DNA from 4 places in the Streptomyces sp. NPDC050704 genome. Region 4 is predicted to be linked to each of the others. Evidence: riboswitches for the same ligand, from Rfam matches in the RefSeq annotation. Region 4 holds a riboswitch; each other region holds the start of a gene.
The links. Region 4 has a riboswitch for cyclic di-AMP ahead of AB0I18_RS35130 (M23 family metallopeptidase). Riboswitches for the same ligand answer to the same signal wherever they lie in the genome.
Positions count from the first base shown of each region.

Region 1 (3,200 bases), on a different contig from region 4:
CTCCTTCATCTCGCCCGCGGCCTTGTTCGTGAAGGTGATCGCGAGGATCTCGCCCGGGTGCACCTTGCGTTCGCCCAGCAGATGGGCGATCCGGTGGGTGAGCACCCGGGTCTTGCCGGAGCCGGCGCCGGCCACGATGAGCAGGGGCGAGCCGTGGTGCGTCACGGCCGCGCGCTGGTTCTCGTTCAGCCCGTCCAGGAGCGCGGCCGGGTCCACGTACGGGCGCGGGGCGCCGTCGCGGTAGTGGCCGTCCCGGCTCGGCGGCACGTCGAAGCGGCCGCCGAACAGGTCGTCCGGAACCGGCTCCGGCGCCTCGTCCTCGGGCGGCGGCGGGGGCTCTTCCTCGTGGGCCTTGGAAGGCTTGAGGTCCGCCAGGAAGCTGTCATCAAAGAGGCTGCTCATCGCCCTCCGAGTCTAGGCGCCCCCACTGACACCCCGCCGCCACCCCGAAAACTCGACGGAATTCGCACCCCGCCCGCAGAATCCGGGCCCGGCGGAACCGCCCCTCAGAAGCCGAGGATCTTCCAGAGCTGACCGCCTGGCGTCTTCTTGCCCTCCATCACCGTCCCGTCACGGTCCGCGACGGACCAGGCGGAGACGAAGACCTTCCCGTCGTACGGGTCCACCGCCACGCCCGCCGGGAACGGCACCTTCACGCTCGTACGCTTGCCGCCGTCGTGCGCGACCTTGGTCACGCGTCCGGCGAAGAGCTGGCTGACGTACAGGTCGCCGCTGCCGTTGAAGGCGATCCCGGTGATCGAACCGAAGCCGCCCTGCCGGCCGAGGATCTTCCCGGTGCGGGGGTCGACGCGCCAGACACGGGCGGTCGGCTTCGCGGCCTCGCCGTTCAGCTCGCCGACGTAGAGCTTGCCGTCCGGACCGAGGGCGAGGGAGGTGGGCACGGACTCGTTCCCGTCGTGGTCGGGGAAGACCGTGAGAGCGCGGGTCCTGCCCCGCGGCGAGACCTCGATCAGGTCGTTGCCCGCCGCGTCGGCGACGATCTTCCGGCCGTCGGGGAGCGCGAGCACGCCGTACGGGTTGGATTCGATCGTGGCCTTGTGCGGGTTGTGCTTCAGCTCGACGGCGGCGATGTCGGCGGCGATCCGCGCCTTGCCGTGGGTGATGCCCAGCAGCTTGCCGAGGGTGTTCCAGGGCCTGCCCTCGGGGACGCCGGCCTCGGGCGGGGCCCAGGTCTCGACGCCCCACACACCGCCGTCGAGGGCCGAGACGCCGTTGAGCCCGACCGCGAAGCCGCCGTCCTTGGCGGCCGAGGAGGGCAGCCCGCCGACCAGCCTGCGCTGCTGCCAACTGCCGCCGTTCCAGAAGACCTTGGTGACTCCCGCGGTGGTCCCGATGCACTGGACCTCTTCCGGGCTGCCGCCGCCGGTGCACGTCCTGCCGCCCCGGCCGGCTTCGGCGACGTACACCCGGCCGTTGCCGTAGGAGAGTTGACGCGGGTTGTCGAGGCCGGTCGCGATCACCCGTACGACGGGCTTCCCGCCGGAACCGCTCGCCGAACTCGCGGGGGCGACGCCCGCCGTGACGGCGAGAGCGACCCCGGTGGCCGAGGCGACGAGAAGTTGTCCTGTACGCACCTTGTACGCCCTGCGTGCCATACGTACCCCCTGAGTCGGGCGGTCGGCGCCGGGCTGTCCCGGGCCGGGCCGAGCCGACCTTAATGGCCGGAACCAGGCGGACTCCGTAACTCCGTACAACTCATCGCAGATCCTTCCGTATTGACCTCGAAGAGCGATGCTTGAGGCTGAGGTCACGAAAATGTATCGGGCATATCGCACATCAAACTTCACAAGAGCCACACGAATTGGCTAACTTGCCGAGTGGGCCGCCCGACCTCCACCGGCGAACATCGCCGGGCCGAGCGGCCTCCGCCGAATCCGGCACGCCCTCGTGGCCGACGGAACCGGGGACCCACCGAACTTGGGGTGAATCGGTCCGACTCCCTTCCGGGACGAGGACCGTAGGGCAAACCTTCCGAAGCACTCGCCCGAACCCGACAGCTAACCCGGTAGGCGGATGACGGAAGGAGTCGCCCTCGTGGCGCCACACCGCAAGACGCGGCCGCCCAGTCCCATGGGCATGAGGACCCCGGCCCTCGCCACCGCGGCCCTCACCTCGGTTGCCCTCCTCTCCCAGACGGCGAACGCCTCACCCGCCGCGGAGCCCAAGCCGAGCCTGGAGGAAGTCCAGAAGAAGGTCGACGACCTCTACCAGCAGGCGGGGACGGCCACCGAGAAGTACAACGGGGCCAAGGAGAAGACCACCAAGCAGCGCAAGCAGGTGGACACCCTGCTGGACGACGTCGCCCAGCGCACGGAGAAGCTCAACGAGGCGCGCGAGGAACTCGGTACGTTCGCCGCCGCGCAGTACCGCACGGGCGCCTCCACTCCGGACACCGCTTCCCTCCTCCTCGCGGACAACCCGCAGGACTACTTCGACCAGACCCAGCTGATGAGCCGGCTGACCAGCCGCCAGAAGCAGGCCGTCGACGACTACGCGACGCAGCAGGCCGCTACGACGGAGAAGCGGCAGGAGGCGTCCGAGAGCCTGGAGACGCTCACCACGACGCAGAGCACGCTGAAGACGTCCAAGGCGGACGTGCAGCGGAAGCTCGCCGAGGCGCGCGGACTCCTCTCGAAGCTGACCGCCGACGAGAAGGCGCGGCTCGCGGCGATCGAGCGGGAGAAGCAGGAAGAGGCACGGCGCAAGGCCGACGAGCTGGCGCGGCAGCAGGCCGCCGCCGAGGAGCAGCGGCGCCAGGAGGAGGCCGCGCAGGCCCAGCAGGGCACGGGAACGTCCACGGGCGGCACGGGGACCTCGACCGGTGCGGGGAGCGCCTCGGGGACCGACTCCTCCACCACCGCCAAGGCCGACAAGGCGCTCGCCTTCGCCCGCGATCAGATCGGCAAGCCGTACGTGTGGGGCGCGAGCGGCCCCGGCTCCTACGACTGCTCGGGCCTCACCCAGGCCGCCTGGAAGGCCGCGGGCGTCACGCTCCCGCGCACCACCTGGGACCAGGTCAACGTCGGCACGACGGTCTCGGTGAACAGCGCGCAGCCCGGCGACCTCGTCTTCTTCTACGACGACATCAGCCACGTCGGCATCTACATCGGCGACGGCATGATGATCCACGCGCCCAAGCCGGGGGCGTACGTCCGCGAGGAGTCGATCTACTACATGCC
Region 1 is NZ_JBFAHW010000001.1:889-4,088, reverse strand. Features, by position in the region: gene pcrA (DNA helicase PcrA) at 1-402, opposite strand, end outside; gene AB0I18_RS00015 (ScyD/ScyE family protein) at 507-1,616, opposite strand; cyclic di-AMP (ydaO/yuaA leader) riboswitch at 1,878-2,049, shown strand; gene AB0I18_RS00010 (NlpC/P60 family protein) at 2,056-3,200, shown strand, end outside.
Region 1: linked by a shared signal. The riboswitch ahead of AB0I18_RS00010 (NlpC/P60 family protein) and the one ahead of AB0I18_RS35130 (M23 family metallopeptidase) in region 4 are both predicted to bind cyclic di-AMP.

Region 2 (3,200 bases), on a different contig from region 4:
ACGGTCCCTCAACTTTGTGACTTTCACGTGATCTCCCCTGCATCGACTTGTGACAAGAGTTCGAATGCCTATACCTTCCCCACCAATGCGGCCGGTCCCATCAGCCGCAGGAGTCACAAGCGCGGTTCTCCGTTGTGCGCAGTCCCCTGCTGCGCCCGGTTCCCCGCTGTGTCGAATCCCTTGCTGTCACGCGAAAGGCAACCGCATGCTCTCCGGGAACGGTCGTCACCGTCGCCCCCGTCAGGCTCCGGCTCTTCTCGTCGCGGCGGGTGTGACCGGATCGGCCATCGCCATCCCCCTGCTCGGCGCGACCGGCGCGAGCGCCGCCAGCGGTACGACCTGGGACGCGGTCGCGGACTGCGAGAGCGGCGGCTCGTGGAGCGCCAACTCCGGCAACGGGTACTACGGCGGACTCCAGATGACCCAGGAGACCTGGGAGCAGTTCGGCGGCCTGGACTACGCGCCGAGTGCCGACCAGGCCAGCCGTTCGCAGCAGATAGCCGTCGCCGAGAAGGTCCTCGCGGGCAAGGGTACGAGCGCCTGGGCGACCTGCAGTCTCGTCGCGGGCCTGTCGCAGGACTCCGAGTCGGCCGATGTCGACACGGGTGTCCTGGACGACTCCGCCTCCCCGTCGACCGACTCGGGCACGACATCGGGTGAAACCGGCGGAAATGACACGAAGTCAGGCGACTCGGCTGGATCGGGTGAGCCGGACAAGTCCGACTCGTCCACCGGTGGCGACGCCACGAGTGCACCCGACAGCGACACCAGTGGCGACTCACAGTCTTCGGACAGCTCTTCCACAGGCGACGCGACGGGCACGACCGACGCGACAGGCACGGCGAAGAGTGACGACTCGGACAAGTCGGCCCAGAACGGCGACGCTTCGACCGGCACGGACACGGGGGCCGACAGCGGCGCGGACGACGGCGCGACCTCCGGCCGTCACCGCGGCGGCAGCGCCGACGAGAACGCCACCGGATCCCGTACGGACGACTCGTCCGGCCGGCATGCCTCGCGCGATGACAGCGCCTCGCGTGAAGCCGCCGACGGCTCGTACATCGTCCGTGCCGGAGACAGTCTCTGGGAGATCGCCGACTCCCTTGGGGTCAACGGCGGATGGCGCGAGCTCTACGCCGCGAACAAGGCGTCCGTCGGCGCCGATCCGGATCTCATCGTTCCCGGTCAGAGCCTCGAACTCGACAGCGAGTGACGGACGGGTCATCGGCGACCAAGCCGCCGAATCGGGCGAAAAGCAGCGGTAGTTCGCGGCGAATGTCCCGTTTGGTGAAAATGAGAGATGGATCTCAAGGACCCTGATCGTCTTTGAAATTCGGCGGATCGCGTGTCTACGGTCGTGACCGCTCGCCACTGGTGAGCCCCGACGGTCGCACGCCGAATCCTGCCAACGGCCGTACGGGAACAGTCGTCGCGTAAAGCGCCGTAGGCAGGAGCGGGGGACCCAAGGTAAGTGCCGGACCCGGTCGTTGAGGCCAGGTACGGCTTGGGGTTAAGCCGCGTGACAACGTCACGCGGCCGGGCAACTCACTCGGCCCGAACCCGACAGCTCACCTCGCAGGCGTCGGTGAGGGGATCACTTCATGCTGCTTTCCGGCAAGGGCAAGCACCGCCGCCCGTCCAAGGCCACCCGTATCGCCACGCTCGCCGGTGTCACCACCGCCGCTGTGGCCGTCCCGCTGATGGGCGCCACGGGAGCCTCCGCCGCCACCGCCTCCGAGTGGGACACCGTCGCCCAGTGCGAGTCCGGCGGCAACTGGTCCATCAATACCGGCAACGGCTACTACGGCGGCCTGCAGTTCTCAGCCTCCACCTGGGCCGCGTACGGCGGCACGCAGTACGCCTCCACGGCCAACCAGGCCTCCAAGTCCCAGCAGATAGCCATCGCCGAGAAGGTCCTCGCGGGCCAGGGCAAGGGTGCCTGGCCGAGCTGTGGCGTGGGCCTGTCCGGCGCCTCGTACAACGGTGGCGCGGCCTCCTCCGGCTCCGGTTCCTCGAACTCGGGCTCCGGTCAGAGCTCCACGCAGTCGCAGCCGCAGCAGAACACGCAGTCCTCGGAGGAGCGTTCCTCGCGCTCCCAGGAGCGTCCGGCCGCGAAGCAGAAGACCGTCAAGACCCCGACCGGCAAGAAGGTCAAGAAGGGCGACGGCGAGTACAAGGTCGTCAAGGGCGACACCCTCAGCGAGATCGCCGCCAAGGAGAACGTCAAGGGCGGCTGGCAGAAGCTGTTCAAGCTGAACGACGACATCGTCGACGACGCCGACTTCATCTTCCCGGGCCAGCAGCTGCACCTCAGCTGACAGAGCCGGCAGAACTGACAACAGGCTCACAGCTGAACCACGGCCCATCCCCATCCGTGGTCTCCATAGTGGAGGCCACGTGAGGGCCACCCCCCGTCCCCCAACGGGCTCCCCGCTCCGGTGCGTGTTCCCCCGTACGCACCGGAGCGGGGCTTTTTGTTCCCAGAAGGAACAATGTTTACCCTCAGTTCCGTCCACGGGGTGGCCGGGAGGCCGGCCAATCCCCCCGGGGCGGTTAGGCTCATGTCGCGGAGTCATCACCGCTCTGTAAACAACCGGGCCCCCGCGGCCCGGCGTATCCCGCGTCACATCCCATAAGGAGATGCTCGTGCCGTCCATCGACGTCGTCGTAGCCCGGGAAATCCTGGACTCCCGAGGCAACCCCACGGTCGAGGTCGAGGTCGGCCTCGACGACGGCAGCACGGGTCGTGCCGCCGTTCCGTCCGGCGCCTCCACCGGTGCCTTCGAGGCTGTTGAGCTCCGTGACGGAGACGCCAACCGCTACCTCGGCAAGGGTGTCGAGAAGGCCGTCCTCGCCGTCATCGAGCAGATCGGCCCGGAGCTCGTCGGCTACGACGCCACCGAGCAGCGGCTGATCGACCAGGCGATGATCGACCTGGACGCCACGGACAACAAGGGCTCGCTGGGCGCCAACGCCATCCTCGGCGTCTCCCTCGCCGTCGCGCACGCCGCCTCCGAGGCCAGCGACCTGCCGCTGTTCCGCTACCTGGGCGGCCCGAACGCGCACCTGCTGCCGGTCCCGATGATGAACATCCTCAACGGTGGGTCGCACGCCGACTCCAACGTCGACATCCAGGAGTTCATGATCGCCCCGATCGGCGCGGAGTCCTTCTCCGAGGCGCTGCGCTGGGGCGCCGAGGT
Region 2 is NZ_JBFAHW010000025.1:92,692-95,891, reverse strand. Features, by position in the region: gene AB0I18_RS17405 (transglycosylase family protein) at 206-1,213, shown strand; cyclic di-AMP (ydaO/yuaA leader) riboswitch at 1,430-1,597, shown strand; gene AB0I18_RS17400 (transglycosylase family protein) at 1,602-2,318, shown strand; gene eno (phosphopyruvate hydratase) at 2,641-3,200, shown strand, end outside.
Region 2: linked by a shared signal. The riboswitch ahead of AB0I18_RS17400 (transglycosylase family protein) and the one ahead of AB0I18_RS35130 (M23 family metallopeptidase) in region 4 are both predicted to bind cyclic di-AMP.

Region 3 (3,200 bases), on a different contig from region 4:
ATCGGCAGCAGGCGCGGTCACACCGGGCACCAGCACCTGCCGTGGGTCGCGCTGGACGTCGAGGGCGCGGCGACCGAGGAGCACGGCGAGGTCTACGGCTGCGCCCTCGCCTGGTCCGGGTCCTGGCGCATCGCCGTGGCCCACCTCCCGGACGCGCGCGTGCAGATCACCGGCGGGGCCGGATACGACGACTCGGGGCTGCTGCGGCTGGAGCCGGGGGAGAGCTTCGTCACGCCCGTCTTCGCGGGACTGTGGAGCGACGGCGGCTTCGGCGGGGCGAGCCGAGCCTGGCACGCGTACCAGCGCGCGTACGTGATCCCGGACGCCGACCAGGACCGGCCCGTGCTCTACAACTCCTGGGAGGCCACCGAGTTCGACATCTCCGAGGAGCAGCAGCGGGCGCTCGCGCGGCGGGCCGCCGCGATGGGAGTGGAGCTGTTCGTCGTCGACGACGGCTGGTTCGGGGCGCGGACCAGCGACCGGGCCGGACTAGGCGACTGGACGCCCAACCCGGACCGCTTCCCGGCCGGGCTCAAGCCGCTCGCCGACGACGTACACGCCCTGGGGATGCGGTTCGGCATCTGGGTCGAGCCCGAGATGGTCAACCCGGACAGCGAGCTGTACCGCGCGCATCCCGACTGGGTGCAGTTCCAGCCGGGACGAAAGAGGACGGAGCTGCGCAATCAGCTCGTCCTGAACCTCGCTCGCGAAGATGTCCAGGAGTACCTGTGGAAGCAGCTCGACACGCTGCTCTCCAGTGCACCCATCGACTACGTGAAGTGGGACTTCAACCGCTGCTTCACGGACGCCGGATGGCCGGGCGAGCCGTACCCGCAGAAGCTCTGGGTTGACCACGTGGACGCCTTGTACGGCCTGTTGGACCGGCTGCGGGCGGCCCATCCTGGAGTGGCCTTCGAGTCCTGCTCGGGCGGTGGCGGCCGGATCGACCTCGGCGTCATGGCGCGTACGGACCAGGTGTGGACCTCCGACAACACCGACCCGCTCGACCGGCTCGCCATCCAGTACGGTTTCAGCCAGGTGCACCCGGCCCGGGTCATGGCCGCCTGGGTCACCGACAGTCCCAACGTCCAGCTCAACGGGCGCGTCAGCTCGCTGCGCTTCCGCTTCGTGAGTGCGATGGCCGGAGTGCTCGGGGTGGGCGGCGACCTGACCGAGTGGAGCGACGAGGAGCTGGCCGAGGCACGGACGTGGGTGGAGCTCTACAAGGAGATCCGGCCCGTCGTGCAGCGCGGTGACCTCCACCGGCTGCGGGCGCCCGAGGGCGGGCTCAGCGCCGTGCAGTACGTCCTCGGCGGCGAGGCCGTCGTCCTCGCCTGGCTCCAGGCCCAGCACTACGGTGAGCCGGTCGCGCCGGTGCGACTGCGGGGCCTCGACCCGGCGGCGGAGTACGAATGCCTCGAAACGGGTGAAGTCCACCGGGGTTCGGTGCTGTTGCATCACGGGCTGCGGACCGGGCTGCGCGGGGACCTTGATGCGGTAGTCATCCGCCTGCGCCGTATGTGACTGTTGTGTCCTTATTGGAGCCTTCGTTCCAACTCGCTCTGGAACGAAGGCTCCTGGGGTTGCGGCGCGTGAGCAGCGTCATATTGATGACGGTCCGCTGTCGCCATGTTCACGTAATTCACCCGTGTTTCCAGGGATTTAAGAAATGGTCGCGATCTGCCATTTACGCAGGGTGACTGACATTTCGGGCATGGATCAAGAGAACGGTGCGCACAGGAAACACCAAAGGTTGTCCCTGCCTCCACGGGTCGCTTACGTTCGCCACCAATCCGGACGGACGCCCAATCCTGCCGCCGCCCGGAATCCGCTCACCCACCCGAAACGGCAGGAGCGGGGGACCCACAGGTAAGACGCCTGTTCCGGTCTCCGGAACGGCTAGGGGTTAAGCCGTGCGAAAGCGCGGCCGGGCATCTCCAGCTCGCACCCGACAGCTCACCCCGCAGGCGCCGGAGAGGAAATTCGTCATGCCCGCGAAGGGTAAGCACCGCCGTCCCAAGTCCCAGCGTTTCACCCGCTCCATCGCCGTCGCCGGAACCGGTGGCGCCGCACTCGCCCTGCCGCTGCTGGGGGCGACCGGTGCGAACGCCGCGACTTCGCAGTCCGCCGCCGACTCCGTTGCGAATACCTCGAATGTCCTGAGCCGGTCCACTGTTTCGGACAAGGCCGCCGAAGCCGCGCCGATCGCCGCCGAGAAGAAGGCCGCCGAGAAGAAGGCGACGACCAAGACGTATGCGGTCCGGGCGGGTGACTACCTCTCGAAGATCGCCGACGAGCAGGATGTCAACGGCGGCTGGAAGAAGCTGTACGAGGACAACCGCACGACGATCGGCGGCGACCCGGGACTCATCCACCCGGGCCTGAAGCTGACGATCGGCGGGAAGGCCGCGGCTGACACCAGCTCCGGTTCCCGTGCCGATTCCGGCTCCGGCTCTGCCAAGGCCCCCCAGCCGTCCGCGAAGAAGCCGACCACGACCACCAAGGCCGCGGACACCGCCAGTGCCTCCGGGTTCGCCCTGCCGGTCGCGGGTGCGTCCGTCGGGACCCCGTACAAGATGTCCGGCAGCATGTGGTCCAGCGGCTACCACACCGGTGTCGACTTCTCCGTCCCGACCGGCACCTCGCTCAAGTCCGTGGGCGCCGGCACGGTCGTCTCGGCCGGCTGGGGCGGTGCGTACGGCAACCAGGTCGTCATCAAGCTCAACGACGGCTTCTACGCCCAGTACGCCCACCTGTCCTCCCTCTCCGTGTCGGCCGGGCAGACCGTGACCGGGGGCCAGCAGGTCGGCCTCTCGGGCGCGACCGGCAACGTCACGGGACCGCACCTGCACTTCGAGATCCGCACCACGCCGGACTACGGCTCGGACGTGGACCCGATGGCGTACCTCCGCTCGAAGGGCGTCTCCGTCTGACGCCCCGCTCGCCACGCGCGGGCCGGACCAACCGGCTCGTCTCCGAAGGCCGGACCCCACGATCCCCGGGGTCCGGCCTCCGGCGTTCGCGGGAACGATCGGGACGCGGGCGTGCCGCGGGCGGCCGAGCTGAACCGCGATCGACGTATTGCGGGCGTGTGGCGTGGCGGCGCGAGGTCTCGACAGGAGCGGGGCAGTGGGGACAGAGTGATCTCCGCAAGCGCTTTCTATGGGTCTTCGGAGGAGCCGCTTCATGACGACCACACG
Region 3 is NZ_JBFAHW010000062.1:28,262-31,461, reverse strand. Features, by position in the region: gene AB0I18_RS31215 (alpha-galactosidase) at 1-1,524, shown strand, start outside; cyclic di-AMP (ydaO/yuaA leader) riboswitch at 1,820-1,985, shown strand; gene AB0I18_RS31210 (LysM peptidoglycan-binding domain-containing M23 family metallopeptidase) at 1,989-2,933, shown strand; gene AB0I18_RS31205 (DUF6250 domain-containing protein) at 3,187-3,200, shown strand, end outside.
Region 3: linked by a shared signal. The riboswitch ahead of AB0I18_RS31210 (LysM peptidoglycan-binding domain-containing M23 family metallopeptidase) and the one ahead of AB0I18_RS35130 (M23 family metallopeptidase) in region 4 are both predicted to bind cyclic di-AMP.

Region 4 (3,200 bases):
GCGATCGGCGCCGCCACCGTCGGGCGGGACAGCAGCCAGGCCAGGGCGACCGTCGCGAGCTCGGCCCCGCGCTCCTGCCCGACCTCGTCCAGCGCCGCCAGGACGCGCCGCCCCCGCTCCGACTCCAGATACGCGCCCGCCGCGCCGGCCCGGGGGCTGTCGATCTGGACCCCCGGCCGGTACTTGCCGGTGAGGAAGCCCTTGGCGAGCGCGGAGTACGGCACGACGGCCAGCCCGCCCCGGGAGGCGATGTCCTGGAGCGGGCCCTCGTAGGTGTCGCGCGAGACGAGGCTGTAGTGGGGCTGCAGCGCGACATACCGCGCGAGGCCCTCGCGGTCGGAGAGGTCGAGGGACTCCTGGAGCCGCTCGGGGGAGATGTTGGAGGCGGCGATCGCCCGCACCTTGCCGGCGCGCACCAGCTCGTCCAGAGCCGTGAGGATCTCCTCGACCGGCACCGAGGGGTCGTCGAAGTGCGTGTAGTAGAGGTCGACGTAGTCGGTCCGCAGCCGCCGCAGCGACGCCTCGACCCCGCCCTTGACGGTCCCGGCGGACAGCCCCTTGTACTGGGGATGGCCGCCGACCTTGGTCGCGATCAGCATGTCGGCCCGATTGCCGCGCGCGGCGAGCCAGTTGCCGATGACGGTCTCCGACTCGCCGCCCTCGTTGCCGGGCGCCCAGGCCGAGTACACGTCGGCGGTGTCCACGAAGTTCCCGCCCGCGGCCGCGTACGCGTCGAGCACGGCGAAGGACTGCGCCTCGTCGGCGGTCCAGCCGAAGACGTTGCCGCCGAGGGCGAGCGGGAAGACCTCGAGGTCGGACGAACCCAGCTGGCGAAGAGAAGTCATACGTAGGTCAACGACCGTACCGGACGGCCGTATTCCGTACGCACAGAGCCGGAGAGCCGGGCCTTACGGGTTGAGCCCCTTGCTCCGCATCCACGCCATCGGGTCGATGCCGTCGCCGCCGCTCGTGTGGACCTCCATGTGGAGGTGCGCCCCGGTGACGTTGCCGGTCGCGCCCACGCGGCCGATGACGTCGCCCGTGTTGACCTTCTGCCCGACGCTGACGCTGATCGACGACTGGTGGGCGTACCAGATCTCCGTACCGTCGTCGAGCGTGAGGACCGTGCGGTAGCCGTACGACCCGTTCCAGCCGGCCTCGGTGATCGTGCCGGTGTGGACGGCCTTGAGCGGCGTCCCCGTGGGAGCGGCGAAGTCCAGGCCCGTGTGCTGGCCGGAGGACCACAGCGAGCCGGACTGACCGAAGGTCGAGGTGATGGTGTACGAGGAGGTCGGCAGCGTGAACTGCTTGGCGAGCTCGGCGAGGCGCGCGGCCTCGGCCTTCTCCTTGGCCTCCTGGTCCGCCTTCTTCTTGGCGGCGGCGATCTTGGCCCGGGCGGCGTCCCGCTCCTTGGCGGCCTGATCGGCGGCGGCGGCCTCGGCGGCCTGCTGGGCCTCGCGGTCCACCTGGTCCTGCTGCTGCTCGGCCTGGAGCATGATCCGGGAGCGCAGGGCCTCGCCGGCGTCCGCGGTGCCCTGTTCGGCGTCGGCGGTGGTGGTCAGGCCCGCTGCGGTGAGCGGCGTGCCGGCCTCCTCGGCGGAGTCGTCGTCCGAGATCAGCGAGCCCACGTTCGGCAGGTCGGGCATCGAGATCGACACCGGCGGCTTGCCGGTCTGCGCGGTGGCCATGCCGCCCGCGCCGACGGCGGCTATGACACCGACGCCCAGAACGGTCGAGCTGCGTGCGAGTCCTCCGCCGCGCTGCTTGGAGACGCGGTGCTTACCGCGTACGGGACGGAGGGAATCCGCGGTGGGATTCCACTCCTCCCAGGTGTCCTCGTCCTTGCGGATGCCGTAGGCGAAGACGTCGAGCTTCTTCTCACCCGAGGTCTCGCCAGGTGTTTCACCCGACAACTCGCTTGGTGCGAACGAGGGTTGGGGAGCGGGGCGGTTGGACGCCACGTGGGCGCACTCCTTTCCTTCCTTCTCGCCTACCGGGTTAGCTGACGGGTTCGGAGCAGGAAGGTCTCCTACGCGCGTCAACCGCGGTATCCTCACCGCGAATAACGCCCGATTCACCCCAATTAGTGGTTCCCCGGTTCCCTTGCGGGATTCGGCACGTGCACACGGAGCCGACTCTTGTGACGGCTGGGACGACCGCGCTGCGTTATCGAACGTTAATAGACGCGGGTACCGGATTCCAAGCTGTTCCGAGTGATCGTTAAGGCTCTTGGCCTGGACTTACAGGTCATGAGCGGTTCAAACCGGGCGAGTTGACCCGCAATCGAGGGTGATCCCTATGGTGATGGTGTGTCAGTTGTTATGCGCAGGGGCGTCATTCGACTACCACGGGTGATATAGCGGCCATGGAAGCTCACGGCCGTCGTACGGCGATCAGCGCCATGGCGGTCGGCGCGCAGCTCCATGTCGGCCGACGAAAATGACTTGAGGCCGGAATCCAATGGATTCCGGCCTCAGGCCTTCAGTAGCGGGGACAGGATTTGAACCTGCGACCTCTGGGTTATGAGCCCAGCGAGCTACCGAGCTGCTCCACCCCGCGTCGTTGAACTCAACTATACGCCATCTGCGGGACCCCCAGCACCACGGTTTACGTCGCCCGCCCTTCACCGGGGGTTTCGGCTGGGGCAGGGGTCAGCCGAGGAGGTGGCGGTTGGGCGCGGTCGCCCGCTCCTCGTACTCCGGGAGTACGAGGACGGTGGCGCCCTCCGCCGCCAGCAGCCCGCTGCCGTCCGCGGCCGCCACGAACGTGTCCGGCTCGCGCCAGGCCGTGACGACCCGGCGCACGCCCGCGTCGAGGATCAGCCGGGCGCAGGGTGCGGGCCGGGAAGCACGGCGGGCGCACGGCTCCAGGCTGCTGTAGACCGTGGCGGTGGCGAGGCGCGGGTCGGCGGGGCCGAGCTTGGCGAGCGCTGCCTCCTCGGCGTGCGACACCGGGTCGGACTCGCGGGAGTGGCCGCGGGCCAGCTCCGTACCGTCGGCCGCGACGACGACCGCGCCGACGCTGAACGCGGTCCGCGAGGGCGGGCAGTCGGCGGCGAGTTCGCAGGCGAGCCCCAGCCAGTGCCGGTCGGCGGCGGTGGCGAGCGGACCGGCACCGGGGGCGGTGGGCACGTACCGCATGAGGACCACGTCTCCGACGGGCCGGGTCTCGACCAGCCGCATCCGGTTGCGGGGGCCGCC
Region 4 is NZ_JBFAHW010000078.1:37,185-40,384, reverse strand. Features, by position in the region: gene AB0I18_RS35135 (aldo/keto reductase) at 1-845, opposite strand, end outside; gene AB0I18_RS35130 (M23 family metallopeptidase) at 909-1,961, opposite strand; cyclic di-AMP (ydaO/yuaA leader) riboswitch at 1,973-2,128, opposite strand; tRNA gene AB0I18_RS35125 (tRNA-Met) at 2,486-2,559, opposite strand; gene AB0I18_RS35120 (dihydrofolate reductase family protein) at 2,652-3,200, opposite strand, start outside.